2 regions of the Lactobacillus sp. 23-2 genome follow, and region 1 is predicted to be linked to the other one. Evidence: predicted binding sites of a transcription regulator. Region 1 holds the regulator's gene; the other holds the start of a gene.
What was found. Region 1 encodes HrcA, which represses chaperone genes, less so after heat shock. Its sites were predicted from a motif close to TTAGCACTCNNNNNNNNNGAGTGCTAA; they were not measured.
Positions count from the first base shown of each region.

Region 2: groES (co-chaperone GroES) is a predicted target of HrcA. The motif match lies at 7,460-7,486, and genes of this name have one in related genera.

Region 1 is NZ_JAOQBX010000001.1:86,101-96,951, reverse strand. It holds gene OCH80_RS00395 (PolC-type DNA polymerase III) at 1-1,751, shown strand, start outside; gene rimP (ribosome maturation factor RimP) at 1,872-2,348, shown strand; gene nusA (transcription termination factor NusA) at 2,369-3,562, shown strand; gene rnpM (RNase P modulator RnpM) at 3,575-3,874, shown strand; gene OCH80_RS00375 (ribosomal L7Ae/L30e/S12e/Gadd45 family protein) at 3,901-4,185, shown strand; gene infB (translation initiation factor IF-2) at 4,190-6,697, shown strand; gene OCH80_RS00365 (ribosome-binding factor A) at 6,709-7,065, shown strand; gene truB (tRNA pseudouridine(55) synthase TruB) at 7,158-8,054, shown strand; gene ribF (riboflavin biosynthesis protein RibF) at 8,069-9,007, shown strand; gene hrcA (heat-inducible transcriptional repressor HrcA) at 9,164-10,222, shown strand; gene grpE (nucleotide exchange factor GrpE) at 10,234-10,830, shown strand.
Region 2 is NZ_JAOQBX010000009.1:29,792-40,642, reverse strand. It holds gene rsmI (16S rRNA (cytidine(1402)-2'-O)-methyltransferase) at 1-439, shown strand, start outside; gene OCH80_RS05160 (acyl-[acyl-carrier-protein] thioesterase) at 495-1,235, shown strand; gene OCH80_RS05155 (folate family ECF transporter S component) at 1,317-1,865, shown strand; gene tsaB (tRNA (adenosine(37)-N6)-threonylcarbamoyltransferase complex dimerization subunit type 1 TsaB) at 1,890-2,612, shown strand; gene OCH80_RS05145 (GNAT family N-acetyltransferase) at 2,626-3,162, shown strand; gene tsaD (tRNA (adenosine(37)-N6)-threonylcarbamoyltransferase complex transferase subunit TsaD) at 3,165-4,205, shown strand; gene OCH80_RS05135 (ABC-F family ATP-binding cassette domain-containing protein) at 4,578-6,497, opposite strand; gene OCH80_RS05130 (redox-sensing transcriptional repressor Rex) at 6,705-7,370, shown strand; gene groES (co-chaperone GroES) at 7,525-7,809, shown strand; gene groL (chaperonin GroEL) at 7,831-9,450, shown strand; gene mutS (DNA mismatch repair protein MutS) at 9,613-10,851, shown strand, end outside.

The DNA.
Region 1 (10,851 bases):
TCGGCAACGGCTACGGGGTCGTCTACCTGATCTCGCAGATGCTGGTTGCCAAGTCCGTCAAGGACGGCTACCTGGTTGGGTCCCGGGGCTCGGTTGGCTCCAGTCTGGTGGCCACGATGATGGGAATCACTGAAATCAACCCCATGCCGCCGCATTACCGCTGCCCGAAGTGCAAGTACTCCGAGTTCTTTGAGCACGGGGAATACGCCTCCGGCTTTGACTTGCCGGACAAGAACTGTCCAAACTGCGACACCTTGATGGTCAAGGACGGGCAGAACATTCCTTTCGAAACCTTCCTTGGCTTCCATGGGGACAAGGTGCCTGACATCGACTTGAACTTCTCCGGCGACTACCAGCCCGTAGCCCACAACTTCATCCGGGTCATGTTTGGGCCGGACCACTCCTTTAAGGCCGGGACCGTAGGCACCTTGGCTGATAAAAAGGCGATCGGCTATGCCAAGCACTTCCAGGATGAGCACCCGGAGATGAAGATCAACAATGCCGAGTCGGACCGTCTGGCCATCGGGGTGACCGGGGTCAAGGCCACGACTGGCCAGCACCCGGCCGGGATCGTCGTCTTGCCAGACGATAAGGACATCTACGAGCTGACTCCTTTGCAGTATCCGTCAGACGACATCTCAAAGGAATGGAAGACGACCCACTTTGACTTCCACCAGATTCACGACAACCTGCTCAAGTTCGACATCCTGGGTCACCAGGACCCGACGATGATCAGAATGCTCCAGGACTTGTCCGGGATTGATCCTTTGACGATTCCAACCGACGACCCAGCCGTCATGTCCCTCTTCTCCAGTCCCAAGGCCCTGGGCGTGACTCCAGAGCAGATTGGCTCACAGACTGGGACCTTGGGCCTGCCGGAATTCGGGACGCCCTTCGTCCGGGGGATGCTGGAAGAGACCAACCCATCAACTTTTGCCGAGCTGCTGCAGATTTCCGGCCTGTCCCACGGGACTGACGTCTGGCTGGGGAATGCCGAAGAGCTGATCAACAACGGCACCTGCAAATTGAAGAACGTGATCGGCTGTCGTGACAACATCATGACTGACTTGATTCACTGGGGCGTCAAGAAGGAAGTGGCCTTTTCCACCATGGAATCCGTCCGGCACGGGCGGGGGATTTCCGATGAGGACATGGCGGTCTTGAAGACCAACAAGAACATTCCAGACTGGTACATCCCGTCCTGTCTGAAGATCAAGTACATGTTCCCGAAGGCCCACGCCGCGGCCTACATTTTGATGGCCCTGCGGGTGGCCTGGTTCAAGGTCTACTATCCAGAGATCTACTACGCAGCCTACTTCTCAGTCCGGGCGGACAAAGTGGACGTGGAAGCCATGAGTCATGGGAAGAACTCAGTCATGGCCCTGATCAACCGGATCAAGGAAAAGGGGACGGCCGCCACAAAGCTGGAAAAGGACCTGCAGACTTACATGGAACTGGTCAACGAGGCGATCGAGCGCGGGATCAACTTCAAGATGGTCGACATCAATGAGTCGGAAGCCACCACTTACAAGATTATTGACAAGCACACGATCTTGGTGCCGTTCAACGCGGTTGACGGCCTGGGCGACAGTGCCGCCAAGCAGATCGTGGCCGCCCGCTCAGAAGCGCCATTTTTGTCAAAGGAAGACCTGCAGATCAGAGGGAAGGTTTCCCAGAAGATCATGGACTTCTTTGAAGAAAACAACGTGCTGGAAGGGATGCCGGCCCAAAACCAGCTTTCCTTGTTTTAAGTAAGCATTTTGGAAAATTTGTTTACAGGATCGGGAAATTTTGCTATAATACTTTTAGATCGAATATTGGTAAATTCGAGTGAGCAGCAATGCTCACTCTTTTTATTACGGAGGAAAACTTTGCCAAAAAACTTAGCTGTAATCCAAGAAGCAATTGAACCGGTCATCAGCGGCAACGGCTGCGAACTGGTTGATCTGGAATATGTCAAGGAAAAGAGCCAATACTACCTGCGGATTTACGTCGACAAGCAGCCTGGCGGGATCGACATTGAGACGATTGCGGACCTGAGTGAATTGGTAGGAGAGAAGTTGGATTCAATGACTCCCGATCCACTGCCTGATCCCTACATCCTGGAGCTTTCTTCACCAGGCTTGGAGCGTCCGATCAAGAATGACCGCGACTGGGACCGGGCCAAGGGAGAATATATTCACGTCACCCTGTACCAGAAGCTTGAAGGCGACAAAGTCTTTGAAGGCCATCTGCAAGAGCTTGACGATGAGCAAATCCAATTGGAGATCAAGATCAAGACGCGCCGCAAATTGGTGACGATCCCGCGCAAGCAGATCGCCAGCGCCCGCTTTGCTATTGAATTTTAAGAAAGAGTGATCCAAAACTTATGTCAAAAGAAATGCTTGAAGCTTTTGATGTCCTGGAAAAGACCAAGGGCATCAAGAAAGATGTGATCGTTGAAGCCATGAAGGCTGCTTTGGCTGCTGCCTACAAGAAGAACTACGGGCAAGCCGAAAACGTGGAGATTGATTTTAATGACCGGACGGGCGACTTCAAGGTCATGTCCATCAAGACGGTCGTTGACGAAGTGCAAGACCCGCGCGTGGAAGTTTCGCTTGAAGACGCGACTGCCATCAACCGGGCCTACGAAGTTGGCGACACCATCAAGTTCGAGGTTACGCCAAAGAACTTTGGCCGGACCGCTGCCGCTACCGCCAAGCAGGTCGTAATGCAACGTCTGCGCGAAGCGGAAAATGCCCACATCGTCAATGAATACTCCCAATATGAAGACGAACTGGTTACCGGGACCGTTGAAAGAACCGACAACCGTTTCGTATACGTCACGATCGGCAACGTTGAAGCCGTGATGGACATCAAGCGCGACACGATTCCAGGCGAGCACTACAACCCGCAAGACAAGGTACGCGTATTGGTAACCAAGGTCGGTGCCGACGGCAAGGGAGCCCAGATCCGCGTGTCACGGACTGCTCCAGACGTCGTCAAGCGCCTGTTTGAGCAAGAAGTGCCGGAAATCTATGACGGGACCGTGGAAATCATGTCTATCGCCCGGGAAGCCGGCGAAAGAACCAAGATTGCCGTCAAGTCCAACGACCCCAACATTGACCCAGTCGGCACCTGCGTTGGCCCACGCGGCACGCGCGTGCAGAACGTAGTCAATGAACTGGGCGGGGAAAACATCGACATCGTCCAATACGAAGAAGATCCGTCAGACTACATCGCCAATGCTTTGAACCCCGCTGAAGTTATTGCGGTACAATTTGAAGATGAAGACGATGAAAAGAAGGCTTTTGTCATCGTGCCTGACTACCAGCTTTCACTGGCTATCGGCAAGAAGGGGCAAAACGTCCGTCTGGCTGCTCGCCTGACTGGCTTTAAGATTGACATTCGTCCAGAATCCGAAGTCGAATTTGTTGACGAAAGCGATGAAGAAGACGACACTGAAGCAGACGAAAGCACAGAAGCAGCAAGCTTTGAATCTGAAGACGCAGACGGCGACGTTGAAGTTGAAGACGCGGATGACGCCGAAGCAGCTGACGCCGAAGCAGAAGATGAAGAATAACAGGTGATTTCTTTGAAGAAGAGAAAAATCCCAATGCGGAAAGACTTGTTGACCGATACGATGCAGCCCAAGAAAGAACTGGTCCGCATCGTCGTTGACAAGGACAAGAACGTTTCTGTTGATCCAACGGGAAAGAAGGCTGGCCGGGGAGCATACGTTTCTTTGGAGCCAGAGAAGATTGAGGCCGCGAAGAAGTCCAAGGTCTTGGACCGCAGCCTGGGGGTAAAGATCGCGGATGATTTTTACCAGGAACTCTTTGCCTATGTTGATCACCAGAAGGCTAGAAAAGAATTATTTGGTGATAAAAAATAATTAACAATCGACAAAAAGCATTAAACCTGCTCGGCTTGGCCACCAGAGCACGCAAGCTGGTCTCTGGGACGGAGATCGTCGTTGGTGCCATCAAAAAGGGCAAGGCAAAATGCGTAATCATCGCGAATGACTTGGCAGACAATGGTCAAGAGGAAGTGAGGAGCGCTCTGAAGCAGCATCCGGTACCGCTGGTGGCTGCCTTCAGCTCAGAGGAGCTTTCCCAGGCTATTGGCAAACAGCGCAAGGTCTTGGCATTGACCGACTCCGGCTTTGCCAAGGCCCTGCAAGCAAAGATTAAAGAAGGAGTGTGATCTGATGACCAAAAAACAAGTTAATGAATCTTCAAAAGAATTGGGCATGGACAGCAAGGATGAAAAGAAGGGCAAGCCAGGCAAGCTGAAGATTTCCGTTCACGCGATCCGCAAGGGCGAAAAGAAGCCGGCAAATAAGAAGCCAGGAAAGCGCCGCGGCAACCGGTCAAACGGCGGTCAAGGCAATGGCAGCCGCCGCCCGGCAGCCCGCGACCTGCTCAAGAATTTGAAGCAAAAGCAGCGCGTTGAAGAAGTTCATTTGAATGAACAAAGCCAAGCAGCGCGCAAAGAATACCAAAAGAACTTGAACAAGCCAGCTCAAGAAGCTCCGGCAGCCAAGAAGGCTGAGAGCGAGCCGGCAGCTGCTTCAGCATCAGCATCCAGCTCAAAGGTTAGAGGCCCGAAGATCCTTAAGCCGTCTCCAGCCCGCATGAAGCAAAATGAGACTCCTTCTGAAAACCGCTCCCGCGGCAACGGCGAACGCAGACATGCAAGCCGTCCAAGCAAGCGGCCAAGCAGCGGCAGCCAAAGACCAGACTTTTCCGCAGCGCCAATGGCTGCGCCAGAGCCAAGCAAGGACAACCGCCGCCGGGGCGGCAAGCCAGGCCGCAAGGGCCAAAATGCCGACTTCCAGCCAGATCACAGCCATTCAGACCGGGCCGAGCGCCGCAAGAAGAAGAACAAGAAGCATCAGCAAAGCGCGCAGCCGAAGAAGCAGCCTACTCAAAGAAAGGAACGGCCATTGCCAGAAAGCTTTGAATATGAAGTTGGCATGAATGCCCAGGACCTGGGCAAGATCCTCCACCGCGAGCCAGCGGAAATCGTGAAGAAGCTCTTCATGCTGGGGATCATGACCAACCAAAACCAGTCCCTGGACAAGGACACGATCGAACTGCTGGCAGCCGACTACGGCATTGAAGCAGTTGAAAAGGTTCACGAAGACATTTCCGACATCGACAACATTTTTGAACAGGAAATGGAAGCTTCCAAGGAATCCAAGAACCAAACCGTCCGTCCGCCAGTAGTTACCATCATGGGTCACGTTGACCACGGTAAGACGACCTTGCTGGACCGCTTGCGCCACACCCGGGTTTCAGAACATGAAGCCGGCGGGATTACGCAGAGCATTGGTGCCTACCAAGTCCGCATCAACGACCGCTTGATCACTTTCCTGGACACGCCAGGCCACGCGGCCTTCTCAAGCATGCGTGCCCGCGGGGCTGAAATCACGGACATCGTTGTTTTGATCGTTGCGGCTGACGACGGGGTTATGCCACAGACTATTGAAGCCATCGACCACGCTAAGAGCGCGGGCGTGCCAATCATCGTGGCCATCAACAAGATGGACAAGCCAGGCGCCAACCCGCAGCACGTCACTGAGCAGCTGATGAACTACGAATTGATTCCAGAAGCCTACGGCGGCTCCACGATCTTCGTTGACATTTCAGCCAAGACTGGCCTGGGCATTGATGAGCTTTTGGAAAACATCATTCTGGAAGCCGACATGCTGGAACTGAAGGCAGATCCTAAGCAAAAGGCGATCGGGACGGTAGTTGAGGCCCGTTTGTCACGGGGCAAGGGCCCAGTTGCCGACGTTTTGATCCAGCAAGGGACCCTGCACGTTGGTGACCCAATCGTTGTCGGCGACACCTTCGGCCGCGTGCGGACCATGACCAACGACAAGGGCCGCCAAGTCAAGAAGGCCACGCCATCCATGCCGGTCGAAATCACTGGCTTGAACGACGTGCCGGAATCAGCCGACAAGCTGGTCGTCTTTGAAGATGAAAAGACGGCCCGCGCGGTTGGTGAAGCCCGTGCCCAACAAGCTCTGCAAAAGCAGCGTGAAAACGTGCAGCACGTCACTCTGGACAACCTGTTTGACACGATGAAGCGGGAAAGCATGAAGTCAGTCGACATCGTTTTGAAGGCTGACGTGCAAGGCTCCGCTGAAGCCTTGGCTCAATCCTTCCAAAAGATTGACGTTGAAGGCGTCCGCGTCAATATTATCCACTCTGGCGTTGGTGCCATCAACGAAAGCGACGTTACCCTGGCCAGCGCTTCAAACGCCCTGATCATTGGGTTCAACGTCCGGCCAACGGCCATGGCCAAGAGCCAGGCTGCCCAAGAAGGGGTCGACATCCGCCTGTACAGCATCATCTACAAAGCAATCGATGACGTTAAGGCCGCTATGCAAGGGATGCTGGAACCAACTTATGAAGAAAAGGTAATCGGCAACCTGACTGTCCGCGAGACTTGGAAGGTTTCCAAGATCGGGACGATTGCCGGTGCTTTTGTTGACAACGGCTATGTCAACTCAGATGCCGGCATCCGGGTAATTCGCGATGGCGTCGTCAAGTACGACGGCAAGGTTGCATCCCTGCGCCGCTTCAAGGATGACGTCAAGGAAGTCAAGGCAGGCTTTGACTGTGGCTTGACCATTGAGAAGTTCAACGACATCAAGGTCGGCGACCAGCTTGAAGCCTACGAGATGCAAGAAGTTAAGCCTAGCTAACGGAGGTTGCAATGAAGCATAGAAAAGGACGCGTCGAAGGCGAGATCCTGCGTGAACTGACCAAGATCATCCGCCGCGACATTCGTGATCCGCGCGTCAGCGGGGTAACTTTTACCGCCGTTGAATGCAGCAACGACTTTTCTTACGCGACCGTCTACTACAGTCTGCTGACCGATGATGCGGAAAAGCAGAAGGACGCGGAAATTGGTCTGGAAAAGGCCAAGGGGACCATGCGCCACTTGCTCGGGCAAGTGCTGACGGTCTACAAGGTTCCAGAATTGATCTTCAAGCGGGACCAGTCCGCGATCTACGGGAGCAAGATCGACCAGTTGATTGCTGACTTGCACAAGCAAGAGGAAGATCGCTAAAAGTCGGAATTGAAGAAAATAAGCAGCAAAGCGCCTCAGGGCGCTTTTTTGCTGGAGAAAACATGAACAGGAAATTGAGGCGAGGACAAGACATGTATAACGGAATCATTGTAATCGACAAGGACGCGGGCATGACCAGCGGGGACGTGGTCTATAAGCTGCGCAAAATCCTGCACACCAGAAAGATTGGCCATGCCGGCACCCTGGATCCCAGCGTGACTGGCGTCTTGCCAATTGCCGTCGGCCAGGCAACCAAGCTGATCGAATTGATGCATGAGCGGCCAAAAGCCTATGAGGGCGAGGGAATGTTTGGGGAAGCGACCGACTCTTACGACTTGGACGGGACCGTCACCAAGACGGCCAGGCTGGCCCGGCCCTTTACCAGCGCGGAAATTCAGGCAGGAATGAAGCAGCTTACGGGTGACATCAGCCAGCTGCCCCCAATCTATTCAGCCGTCAAAGTCAATGGCAAGCGCCTCTATGAGTACGCCAGAGCCGGGATTCCGGTTGAGCGGCCCGCCCGCGCGGTGCACGTGGCCAGCTACGAGCTGGTTGGAAAGCCCAAGTGGGATGAAGCGCAGGCAAGAGAAAGCTTTGCATTTAAGGTTGCCTGCTCTAAGGGAACCTATGTCAGAAGCCTGGTCAATGATCTGGGCGAAAAATTGGGCGTCCCAGCGGTCATGACCCGCTTGCGGCGGACGGCCAGCTCCGGTTTTGATCTGCAGCAGGCCGTGACTTTGGATGAACTGGAAAAGCATCTGGAACAGATTGATCAGTATCTGCAGCCAATCGATGCTTTTTTCAAGGACTACCAAACGGTAGATCTGGACGAACAAAGCTGGAAGCAAGTGCAAAATGGGGCCTGGATCAAGCTCAAGGCTGATGCAGACAAGGTCGCTTTGCGGTACAATAATAGAGTTAAAGCGATTTATCGGGCAAAAGGTGGCGCGACCTACTGTCCGGATTTGATGCTGCTAAGTAATGAGTAATTGAGGGATCTAGTTTGAAAACAATTAACATCAGCTATCCGATTGACCAGCCGCTGACGGATGGACCAGTCGTTCTGGCCTTGGGCTTTTTCGACGGGGTGCACATTGGTCACCAGCGCCTGATCGCCGAAGCGCGCTCAGAAGCTGACCAAAAGGACCTGCCGTTGATGGTCTTGACCTTTGACCGCCACCCGAAAGAAGTCTACGCGGGCGTAAAAAAATTTGCCTACTTGAACTCACCGGATGAGAAGGTCCATGAAATGGAAAAGATTGGCGTGGATTACCTGGTGATCATGCAGTTTACCAGGCAATTCAGCCAGCTGGCCCCGCAGGATTTTGTGGACCGGATCATCATGAAGCTGCAGGCAGACACGGTCGTCGCCGGCTTTGACTATACCTATGGATCAAAAGACGTGGCCAATATGACCAATCTGCCAAAGTTTGCCAAGGGCCGCTTTGCGATCAAGGTCTTGCCCAAGCAGATTTTTGAAGGACAGAAGATCGGGTCAACCGAGATCAGGGAGGCCATCAAAAAGGGCGATCTGACTTTGGCCACGGAGCTTTTAGGCCACCCGTACACGACCAGCGGCAAAGTCGTTCATGGCTTCCGCAATGGCCACAAGCTGGGCTATCCAACGGCTAATCTGTCCATGGACTGGCCCAAGGTGCTGCCAAAGATTGGCGTGTACGCGACTATGACTCGGGTCAAGGACCGGTGGTATGAGTCAATGACCAGCGTGGGCTACAATGTCATGTTCAACGATGAAAAGCAGATCTACATTGAGTCCAATCTTTTTGACTTTGACCAGGATATCTACGGGGAGACCATCACGATTGCCTGGTACAAGTACCTCAGGGATGAGCTGAAATTTGCCAGCCTTGACGGCCTGGTCGCTCAGCTTAAGCAGGATCGCATTAATGCGGAAGCTTATTTTGACCAAACGGTCGAATAGGATGCTATGCAAAATAAGATAAAAAGAGCCAATATTGCTTGGCTCTTTTTTCTTCGAAAAAAATTAGCATTCAGCTTGACTAACTGCTAATTTCTTGTTAATCTATACCATGTTAGCACCTGGAAGATGTGAGTGCTAAATGTGAGGGCGATAATTATGTTGACCGAACGTCAAGAACTTATACTAAAGACAATCATTCAGGACTTTACCAAGACCCACGAGCCTGTGGGGTCAAAGACGGTCATGAATCAATTGCCGATCAAAGTATCCAGTGCGACTATCCGCAATGAAATGGCGGTCTTGGAAGAGGCGGGGCTGATCGAGAAGACCCACTCCTCCAGCGGCCGGATTCCTTCAACAGAAGGCTATCGATATTACTTGGACAACCTGGTTCAGCCCCTCCGGCTGCCGGAAGCCGTCTATACCCAGATCGGCTCCCAGTTTGACCAGCCGTTCAACCAAGTTGACGAGATCGTCAAGGAAGCAGCCAAGATCCTGTCTGATCTGACCGACTACACGGCCTTCGCGGAAGGGCCAGAGGCCAGAGGGGTCAGGATCACGGGCTTTCGGATCGTGCCCCTGGCGCCCCGGCAGGTGATGGCCATCCTGGTCACTTCTGACGGCGGGGTCAAGAATCAGCTCTACACCTTGCCGCGCCACATCTCAGGCGATGAGATTGAGCGGGCGGTGCGGCTGATCAACGACCAGCTGGTTGGCAAGAGCTTGGGCGAGATCAATAAAGAAACTTTCCAAGCCTTGTCCAGCAGCAACATCGTGGGCAAGAACGTGCCAGAATTCCTGGAGCTTTTGGAATCAGTGATCAAGGAAGCTGCCAGTGAGCAGCTTTACGTCGATGGCCAGCTGAACCTGTTGAACAACACCGACAAGAGCGATATTGACGACATCAAGTCCCTGTATCAGCTGATCAACACCGACAGTCTGGTCGGCGAACTGATCGACATCGGGGATGAGGACGAAAACGGGGATTCCAAGCGCTATCCAGTCCACGTCCGCCTCGGGACTGAATTGCCCAGCGACCTGCTCCGCAATTTCAGCCTGGTTACCGCTGAATACAGCGTAGGCAAATATGGCCATGGGACGATCGCACTACTGGGTCCGCGCAATATGCCATATTCCGAAATGATTGGCCTGATGGAATTCTTCAGGCAGGAATTGGCAAGAAAATTGCTGGACTACTATGGCAGATTTAAATAAGGAGGTTTGTCGTGAGTAAGGAAGAATTTCCAAGCGAGAAAGACTTGACTCAAGCAGACAAGCAAACAAAGCAAGACAAGAAACATGCCGCCAAGGCAAAGAAGACCAAGCCGGCGGCCAAGCAAGATCCAAAGAAGGACGAGCTGGCTGACTTGCAAAAGCAGCTTGCAGAGCTGACCGCCAAGAACAAGGAGCTGGAAGACAAGTACCTGAGAAGCGAGGCCGAGCAGCAGAATGCCCAGCGCCGCTACAGCAAGGAAAGAGCCAACCTGGTCAAGTACGAGTCCCAGCGCCTGGGCAAGGACATCCTGCCAAGCGTGGACAACTTGGAAAGAGCCTTAGCCGTCAAAGCCGATGATGAAGTTTCCGGCCAGCTCAAGAAGGGGATTGAAATGACCCTGGAAGGTCTGGTCAGAGCCTTGAAGGACAACGGCATTGAAGAAATCAAGGCTGAAGGCGAGAAGTTTGATCCGACATTGCATCAGGCGGTACAAAGCGTGCCAGCTGAGAATGATGATCAAAAAGACCACGTCGTGCAGGTTCTGCAGAAGGGCTACGTCTACAAGGACCGGACCCTGCGGCCAGCCATGGTTGTCGTGGCACAATAAGACAGCAATCAAGCAATTTAT
Region 2 (10,851 bases), on a different contig from region 1:
TACCTACTATGGCTTTTTGCCGCGCAAGAGCAGCCAGCAAAAGCCCTATTTTGAGCAGATGAAGCAGGCCATGGCCACCTCGATTTTCTATGAGGCGCCCCACCGCCTGGTCAAGACCTTGGAAACGGCCGCGGCGGTTTTTGGCCCGGACCGGCAGATCGTATGTGCCCGGGAATTGACCAAGATTCATGAAGAATTCGTTCGCGGGAGGATTCAGGAAGTGCTGGACCACTTCCAGGAAGTCGCTCCCCGGGGTGAATTCGTCGTGCTCGTTGCTCCGGCCACTGAAGCAGTCCAAGCCCTGAGCTGGGATGACCTGGTCAAGCTGGTGCAGGAGCTGACTGAAAAGGGCGTGTCCAAGAAGGACGCCATCAAGCAGGTGGCCAAGGAGAACAAGGTTTCCAAAAACGAGCTTTATGACCGCTACCACCAGAAGTAGTGCTTTTGGCTTGTGCTAAACTAAAGATTAGATTGCAATCAAGATGAGGCATGCAATGAAGTTTTACAAGGATTACCGGGTGCAGTATGATGACTGCGATGAGACCAAGCGCTTAAAGCTGACGACCATGATCAACATGCTGATGGAGGTTTCCGAAGCCCAGCTGGCCAATACTCTAGGCAGCGCCAAGGCCATGAATGAGCAGGGACGCGGCTGGGTCGTCACCCAGTATGAGTTCCACGTCAAGCGTCTGCCAAAAGCCCTGGAGGCGGTCAAGGCCTGGACAGAGGCGGCTGGCTACAACCGCTTTCTCTGCTACCGGGACTTTGGCATGGAGGACCTTGAAGGCAACGAATTGCTGACGGTGCGTAGCCAGTGGGTTCTGTTTGACCTTAAGCTGCGCAAGATGCTGCCGACGGACCCAGACTTGGTCAAGGGGATTGGAGCGCCGAAGCTGGCCAAACTGCCGCGCTTTAAGCGCCTGCGGCCACTGGAAGCGTATGACTCCTCCCACGTCTACCGGGTCCGCTATTATGACCTAGACACCAACCACCACATGAACAATGGCCGCTACTTTGACTGGATCGTTGATACCTTGCCGCGGGACTTTTTAAATCAGCACGTGCCCGTGCGGATTGACCTGCGCTTTGACAAGGAAGTGCAGTACGGGGATGAGGCCCAAAGCTGGCTGAAGTTCACGCGGACCAGCCAAGAAGAGTGCCTGTCCCAGCACCTGATCAAGGTGGGCGAAGACGACATGGCCCTTTGTGAGATAGCCTGGCGCAAGTCTTTATGATTTAAAGTCGCTTTTGTGCTTTAATAAGGCTTGATTCTGATTTATCGATAGCCACGGTTTTATTCACGGAGGATTTACAAATTGAAGACTGAATCAAAGACTTTGGGCAAAGTTAAGTTTGGCGCCAAGCTGGAATTGCGCGACGTAATTCTGCTGGGCATGGTGATTGCCATCAAGATCATCCTGGGCAAGTTTACGGTCGGGAGCCAGCTGCTCCAAGTCGGCTTGGGCTTTATCGGCAGCGTCATGCTGGGCTACTTGTTTGGGCCGCTTTGGGGCTTTGCCGGCGGTGCGATCAGCGACCTGGTCAATTCAGCTATTTTTGGCAACATGGGCGGCTTTTTCATCGGCTTTACGCTGACGGCTGCCGTTGGGCCAATGATCTACGGCTTCTTCTTCTACAAGAAGCCTGTTCAGATTTGGCGGGTCATCGCGGCCACTATCATGGTTACGATCGTCTGCAACATTGGGATGAACACCTTGTGGCTGCACATCATGTACAACATGCCATTTATGAAGACTTTGGGCGTTAGAATCGTCAAGGAAATGATTGCTCCTTGGATTCAAATGGTCGTGACCTGGTTTGTGCTGCAGGCCCTGTCACGCGTTGACGCCAGATTGAGAAAATAAGTTAGAAATTGGGGATTCCATTTAATGAAGATTTTGAGCATTTCAACGGCCACCAGCGACTTGAGCGTAGCCTTGAATGACGATGAACAGATTATCAGTGAAACGGTCGAGCCAAACAAGCGCAACCACAGCGTTGACCTTGATCCCGACATCGACAGGCTGCTGCAAGAGCAGGGCCTGTCCTTGAAAGACATTGACCGCTTCGCCGTTGCCATTGGGCCGGGCTCATATACCGGCCTGCGGGTTGGCTTGACCACGGCCAAGATGTTTGCCAGCATTTTAGGCAAGGACTTGGTGGGAATTTCAACCCTGCAGGCCCTGGCCCAGAACTTTGCCGGCCAGGAGGCCCTGGTCGTGCCCGCGCTTGACGCCCGCAACCAGAACTTTTTCGCTGGCGCCTACCGTCAGGCTGAAGCAGTCATTCCAGACGGCCACTATGCTTTAAGCGAGCTTTTGAACCAGCTCAAGGACCAGGAGGACAAGAAGCTCATCTTCCTCGGCAGCGACTTTAGCAAGTACATGGAAATGATCAAAGACCAGCTGGCTGACCGCGAGCTGATTTTTGCCAGCGGAGACGAGAACCTGCTGCACGCCGGCCAGGTTGGCCGCCTCGCGGCCAAAGCCGCGCCAATCGATCCTGACCAGGCCGTCCCGAACTACTTGCGCCGGACCCAGGCTGAATATGACTGGCACAAGAAGACCGGCCAAGCTTTCGCGCCTGACAGCGAATACGTCGAAGAAGTATAGACAGCTGATCCAAATGGGATTGTTTACGCCGCACGTCGCGCCATTTAAGCCGCGCCAGGTCATTATCAAGGGCCAGGCCTATCAGATCAGGCAGGCTGAGGCCAGTCGCCGCCAGATCAGCCAGCTCCTGTACCTGGAAGCTGAAGACTATGATGGAGCGACCCCTTGGGATGGGGAGGCTTTTAAAAGAGAATTGGCCAAGCCAAACTGCCTGTATCTGGCCTGCTATGCCGGCGACCAGCTGGCCGCTGCCATTGGCATGCGCTTTGGCTATGTTCAGGCCCACATTACCTTTGTTGCCGTCGCTCCGGCCAGGCAAGGACAGGGGGTAGCCGGCTGCCTGCTCCGCTTGATGATCGACCTGGCCAAAGCCGCCGGCTACAAGCGCCTGACTTTGGAGGTCGCGGTTGACAACCAGCGGGCAATCGCTGTCTACCGGCATTTGGGCTTTGAGGACAATTTTAAGCGCGAAGGCTACTATACCCATCTTGACGGGTCAACGATGGACGCCTTGGAAATGATCATGTACTTAGGAAGAAAGAAGCAATGAATTTGAACGAGAAGAAAGACATTCGCATCCTGGCTTTTGAAAGCTCCTGTGATGAAACCTCAACCTCAGTCGTCAAGAACGGCTCAGAGATCGAGAGCCTGGTCGTGGCCACCCAAATCAAGAGCCATGCCCGCTTTGGCGGGGTGGTTCCGGAAGTGGCCAGCCGCCACCACATTGAAGTGATTACCCAGATTACCCGGGAAGCTTTGGCTGAAGCCGGCTGCACTTGGCAAGACATTGACGCGATCGCCGTCACTTACGGGCCAGGATTGGTTGGGGCCTTGCTGATCGGGATCAACGCCGCTAAGGCCGCTTCAATGGCGACAGGCATTCCGCTGATCGCCGTGGACCACATCATGGGCCACATTTCGGCCGGCCAGCTGGCAGACACGATCGCATACCCAGCCTTGGCCCTGCAGGTTTCCGGCGGTCATACTGAAATCGTCTTGCTGAAGGATCCAACCCACTTTGAAATTGTGGGCGATACCCGTGATGACGCGGCTGGGGAAGCCTATGACAAGATCGGCCGGGTTCTGGGCATCAACTACCCAGCCGGCAAGACCATTGACCAGTGGGCTCACCAGGGCAAGGATACTTTCAATTTCCCGAGAGCCATGATTGACGAAGACAACTACGACTTCTCCTTCTCTGGCCTGAAGAGTGCCTTCATCAACACCTGCCACCATGCTGACCAGCTTGGCCAGAAGCTGGACAAGTATGATCTGGCGGCCAGCTTCCAGGCCGCGGTCGTTGACGTCCTGGCGGCCAAGACCATCCGGGCGATCAAGCAGTACCAGCCAAAGACCTTTATCATGGGCGGCGGGGTAGCCGCCAACTTGGGCCTGCGCGAGCGGATGGAACAGGAGATCAAGAACTTGGCCCAGCCGCCGAAGGTCGTCCTGCCACCGCTTAAATTGTGCGGCGACAACGCGGCGATGATCGGGGCAGCGGCCTACAACCTGTACAAGGAAGGCAAGTTTGCTGGTCTGGACCTGGATGCCGATCCTTCATTGGAACTCCCATACGCGGCAGACTATCAGTAAGAATGCCAAAAAATAATAATTGAACGCTACAGAAAACAACTAAAAACAATTCAGAATTATTTGCCAATAAGCAAACGAAAGGGCATCCCTTCACTGGGGATGCCCTTTTGCCGTTAATCGATTGTTGATGTTGATATTTTGCGGATTTGGATCTGTTAAAAACAAATCCTGTTTATTGTAAGCCAAAAGAACAAATTAATGCTAATTTCCCAGGATCTTACAACTCAATGTCTAAGAAGCCTACTATTACGGCCTTTTTCAAAGTTTAAGATATTATTTTTTGAGTTGTAACTTAAACTCAGCGAATTCTTCTATCAGTTGATATATCAACTGATAGAGCACTTTGAGTAGTAATTTATGGGAAATGAGCAATTAAGCAAAATCTTCCAGCTTCAGGGAATTTTCTTCCCATTGGGCGCTGACCTTTTCCAATTCCTCCTGGACCGCGGTCAGGTCTTCCTGCAGGGGGCCAAGCTTGGAGAAGTCAGCGGCGATGGCTGGATCAGCCATCTGTTGCTGGATGTCGGCTTCCTTGGCTTCCAATTCGGCCAATTGCTGTTCAGCCTGGTCGACCAGGCGCTGGAGCTTCCGCTTTTCTGAATCCCGCTTCTTCTGCTCCTGGTAGGAGAGCTTGCTGTCGCTGGTCTTGACCGGCGACTGGGGGGCTGCTGGCGCCTTTTCTGCTTCGGCTTGGGCCTGCTTGGCCTTCTCATCCAGATAGTAGGAGTAGTTGCCCTCATAGATCTTGGCGTGGCCGTCCCGGACAGCAACGATCTTGTTGGCCAGCTGGTTGATAAAGTAGCGGTCGTGGGAGACGAAGAGGAGGGTGCCGTCATAGCTGGCCAGCGCCTTCTCCAGGACTTCCTTGGCCTCGATGTCCAAGTGGTTGGTTGGCTCGTCCATCAAAAGGAAGTTGTCGTGCTCCATTGACAGGACGGTCAAGGTCAGCCGGGCTCTTTGCCCGCCGGAAAGCTGGCTGACCTTCTTGTCGATGTCCTTGGCCGTGAACAGGAAGGAGGCCAGGATGGAGCGGATATCTTTTTCATCCATGTCCCGGTGCTTGTCCCAGATGGTGTCGATGACCGTCTTGGAGTAGTCCAGCCCCTGCAGTTCCTGGTCATAGTAGCCAATGTCCAGGCTGGCCCCGTACTTGATGGAGCCGCCTTTTGGCTCTAGCTGCTTGACGACCGTCTTCAGCAGGGTGGACTTGCCAATCCCGTTGGGCCCAATCACCGCGACCCGGTCGCCCTTGTTGATCTGGAAGTCGATGTCGCGCAGCATCACCTTGTCAGGGTAGCCGATGGTCAGGTCCTTGAGAATCAAGACCTCCTTGCCGGATGGTCTGGCGCTCTTGAAGCTGATCCGGACCTTGCCGGAATGCTTAGGCGGGTCAATCAGGTCCATCTTCTCCAGGGCCTTGCGGCGGCTTTGGGCCTGCTTGGTCGTGGAGGCTCTGACGATGTTCTTTTGAATGAACTCTTCCTGGCGCTTGATTTCCTCCTGCTGCTTCTCAAAGGCGGCTTCCTGCTGCTGGTCGCGCAGCTCGCGCTGGGCCAGGTATTGGCTGTAGTTGCCCTTGAAAATGGTCAAAGCCCCGTGGTTCAGCTCAAAGATCTGCGTGGCCAGGTGGTCCAGGAAGTACTGGTCGTGGGAGACCGTGACGATGGCGCCGGGATAGTTCTTCAAGAAGGCTTCCAGCCAGTCCAGGGTGTCCAGGTCCAGGTAGTTGGTCGGTTCGTCCAAAAGCAGCAAGGGCGGCTTCTTAAGCAGGAGCTTGACGAAGCTCAAGCGGGTCTTTTCCCCGCCAGACAGGCTGGCAATCTGCTTTTGCCAAGCAGCCTGCGGGAAGTTGAAGCCGTTGAGCATGGACTTCATTTCGGCTTGGTAGGTATATCCGCCGGCTTGTTCAAAACTGAATTGGGCCTGGTCAAGCTTCTTGAGCAGGTCCTGGTCTTCTGGATGGTCAGCGACCGCGTACTGCAGCTGCTCCAGCTGCTTGCCTTGGTCAATCAGGGGCTGGAAGACCGTAATCATTTCATCCCAGATGGACTTTGACTCGTCAAAGTCGTGCTCCTGGGCAATATAGCCCAGCTCAATTCCCTTGTTGACCGTAAATTCGCCGTGGGTCGCTTCCTGCTTGCCGGTCATGATCTTGAGCAGGGTGGTCTTGCCGACCCCGTTGGGGCCGACCAGGCCGATCCGGGCGTTGTTTTCAATTGTAAAGTTTACGTTGCTGAATAATGGAGTCGCGCCAAAGCGCTGCTCCAAGTCATGTCCTTGTGCAATTATCATATCTTTTTTCACCTTGTCACATTCTATCATACAGTAGGATTATAAAGGAAAAAGATTGAATTTTATTTTGTGAAAAAAGTCCTATTTTTTGCGTAAAAGCAAATATTGTGAAATTGCATCTTGTCAACTGACGGGAAAAACTATTATTATAATAAGTGATTGATTAGAGATTCACATTCACAAGACAAATGAAATGGGAGGCTTTTTATGAGCAAAATTAAGATTCCCAAGGCTACGGCAAAACGCTTGCCGCTCTACTACCGCTACTTGCTGCTCTTAAATGATGAAGGCAAAGACAAGGTTTCCTCAACTGAACTGGCGGAAGCAGTGCAGGTAGACAGCGCCTCCATTCGGCGCGACTTTTCCTACTTTGGGGCCTTGGGCAAGCGGGGCTATGGCTATGACGTCAAGAACCTGCTGAGCTTTTTCAAGAAGATTCTGAACCAGGACACCTTGACCAACGTGGCCCTGGTCGGGGTCGGCAATCTGGGCCATGCCCTGTTGAACTACAACTTCAAGCGCAGCAACAATATCAGAATTTCCTGTGCCTTCGACATCAACCCCGAGATTACCGGCAAGATCATGCAGGGCGTGCCGGTCTACTCCATGGAGGAAATGAAGAAGCAGATTGCTGACCAGCAGATCCGCATCGCGATCCTGACCGTTCCCCAGTCCACGGCTCAAAAGACGGCGGATGAAATGATTGAAGCTGGCATCAAGGGGATCATGAACTTTACCCCGATCCGTTTGTCTGCGCCAAGCGGCGTGCGGGTCCAGAACGTGGACCTGGCTACGGAGCTGCAGACTTTGATCTACTTCCTTGACTCCGACCAGCTGGCCGAAAAACAGGCTGAAAATGAGCAAAATAAATAGGCAAATGACACTTTTTAGCACTCGAAGCTAAAAAGTGCTATTTTTTTCTTGCATTCTTTGCAAAAAGGGCTTATTATCATACTTGTAAGTTAGCACTTGGAAAACAAGAGTGCTAAACACTTTGATTAAGACTATTATTTCAGGAGGGACAAACGTGTTACAACCAATTGGAGATCGCGTGATCGTTGAAGTTAAGAAAGAAGAAGAACAAACCGTTGGTGGCATCGTACTTGCTTCCAACGCTAAGGAAAAGCCAACCCAAGGCAAGGTTGTTGCCGTAGGTGCTGGCGCTTATGCTGAAAACGGCAGCAAGCTTCCTATGACCGTCCAAGAGGGCGATGAAGTCGTATACGACAAGTACTCTGGCACCAAGGTTAAGTATGAAGGCCAAGAATACTTGGTATTGCACGAAAAAGACATTTTGGCAATCGTTAAGTAATTTAAGGAGTGCAGATAAAAGATGGCAAAAGACATTAAGTTTTCAGAAGACGCAAGACGTTCACTTTTAAACGGGGTTGACAAGCTGGCCAACACGGTTAAGACCACTTTGGGGCCTAAGGGCAGAAACGTAGTTTTGGAACAAAGCTACGGCAACCCAACCATCACCAATGACGGCGTAACCATCGCCAAGGCCATTGAATTGAAAGACCACTACGAAAACATGGGCGCCAAGCTGGTTGCGGAAGCTGCTTCAAAGACCAACGACATCGCCGGTGACGGTACGACGACGGCTACGGTTTTGACCCAAGCAATCGTTCAAGAAGGCATGAAGAACGTCGTTGCCGGGGCTAACCCAGTTGGCATCCGCCGCGGGATTGAAAAGGCCACCAAGGCTGCCGTAGACGAATTGCACAAGAACAGCCACGAAGTTTCCAGCCGGGACCAAATTGCCCAAGTTGCTTCTATTTCAAGTGCTTCAAGCGAAGTCGGCAACCTGATCGCTGACGCCATGGAAAAGGTCGGCAACGACGGCGTCATCACCATCGAAGACTCCCGCGGGATTGAAACTGAATTGAGCGTCGTTGAAGGGATGCAATTCGACCGCGGCTACCTGTCACAATACATGGTAACTGACAACGACAAGATGGAAGCCGACTTGGAAAACCCATACATCTTGATTACTGACAAGAAGATCTCCAATGTCCAAGACATTCTGCCATTGCTGCAAGGCATCGTTCAACAAGGCCGTGCCCTCTTGATCATTGCTGACGACGTAACTGGCGAAGCTTTGCCAACCTTGGTCTTGAACAAGATCCGCGGGACCTTCAACGTCGTTGCCGTTAAGGCTCCTGGCTTTGGCGACCGCCGCAAGGAACAACTGGCTGACATCGCTGCCTTGACTGGCGGTACGGTCATCTCAGACGACCTTGGCCTGGAACTCAAGGACACCAAGCTTGAACAATTGGGTCAAGCCCGCCGCGTAACGGTTACTAAGGACTCAACCACGATCGTTGACGGCTCAGGCTCAAAGGAAGCCATCCAAGAACGCGTTGACACCATTAGAAAGCAAATCGAAGTTACTACTTCCGACTTCGACAAGAAGAAGCTGCAAGAACGCTTGGCTAAATTGGTCGGCGGTGTAGCAGTCATTCACGTTGGTGCCGCAACTGAAACTGAATTGAAGGAACGCCGCTACCGGGTTGAAGACGCCTTGAACGCTACCCGCGCGGCCGTTGACGAAGGCTACGTAGCCGGTGGTGGTACTGCTTTGGTCAACGTTGAAAAGGCCGTAAGCGAAGTCAAGGGTGAGACCCCAGACGAACAAACCGGGATCAACATCGTTTTGAAGGCTTTGACCGCTCCTGTTCGTCAAATTGCCCAAAACGCCGGCAAGGACGGCTCAGTCGTCGTTGAACACCTGCGTCACGTTGACCCAGAAGTCGGCTACAACGCTGCAAATGACGAATACGTCAACATGATTGACGAAGGGATCATCGACCCAACCAAGGTTACCCGTTCAGCTTTGCAAAACGCTGCTTCAATTGCCAGCCTGCTTTTGACCACTGAAGCTGTCGTGGCTGAAATCCCAGAAGACAAGCCAGAAGCTCCTGCCGCTGGCGCTCAACCAGGGATGATGTAAACTGACTGAAAAGACAACAAGACAAAGAATTACTGCAAGAAGAGCTTAGCCCTGGGCTAGGCTCTTTTTGTCGTTTTTGGATTTGCTGTTGGCGGGATAAACGTTTGTTTGGAAAAATAATGTATAATAGAAGGCAACTGAATTACGTGAGGGAGATCTTTAATGCCAAAGAAAGCCACGACTCCAATGATGGAGCAATACTACAAAATCAAGGAACAGTACCCGGATGCCTTTCTCTTCTACCGGGTCGGGGACTTTTACGAATTGTATGAAGACGACGCGGTCAAGGGCTCGCAGATTCTGGAGCTGACCCTGACCCACCGGTCCAATAAGTCAGCCAATCCGATCCCAATGGCTGGGGTGCCGCACATGGCCGTTGACTCCTACGTCAACACCCTGGTCGAAAAGGGCTACAAGGTGGCGATCTGTGAGCAGCTGGAAGACCCCAAGAAGGCCCAGGGAATGGTCAAGCGGGGGATTATCCAGCTGGTCACGCCTGGGACGCGCATGGCTTCAGGCCCGGAAGACGGGGCAGAAGCCAACTACTTGACCAGCGTCATTGCCAAGAAGAGCGGCTATGGCCTGGCTTACAGCGACTTGTCCACGGGGGAGATTTTTGCCACCCACGTCAAGCGGTTCGCTGAGGTTTTCAATGAGCTCCTGTCCTTAAGAACCAGGGAAGTGGTTTTTGACGGGCAGATGAAGCAGGATGAACGCGAAAGCCTGCAAAAGTCCAACATTACCATCTCCGTGCCGGCAGAGCTTGCTGGGGAGCATGCTGAAATTTCTTATGCTGAGCAGAATCTGACCGACTCCCTGGAAAGAGCCGCGACCAGGCAGCTAGTGGTCTACCTTTTGGCAACCCAGAAGCGGAGCCTGGCCCATTTGCAGGCAGCTGAAAGCTTTGAAGTCGGCCAGTACCTGCAGATGTCCAACACCGTCCAGCGGAATCTGGAATTGACCGAGTCAGCCACGACCGGCAAAAAGCAGGGCTCCTTGTTCTGGGTCCTGGATAAGACCAGTACCGCCATGGGCGGCCGCCTGCTTAAGCAGTGGCTGAGCCGGCCGCTCTTGAGCCAAGAGAAGATCAAGCGCCGGCAAGACTTGGTCCAGGCCCTGCTGGATGAATACTTCAGCCGGGAAAATATCGTCGATGCCTTGAAGGGCGTCTATGACCTGGAGCGGCTCAGCGGGCGGATTGCTTTTGGCAGCGTCAACCCGCGCGAATTGCTGCAGCTGTCCCGGACCTTAAATGCCGTCCCGGCCATTCTCCAGGCCTTGAGCGAGTCAGGCAATGAGGTCTTGGCCAGCTATGGGCAGGCAATCGATCCTTTGGGTGAAATCGCGGAGACCATTCAGAACACGATCGTCGATGACCCGCCGGTTTCCAGCACTGATGGC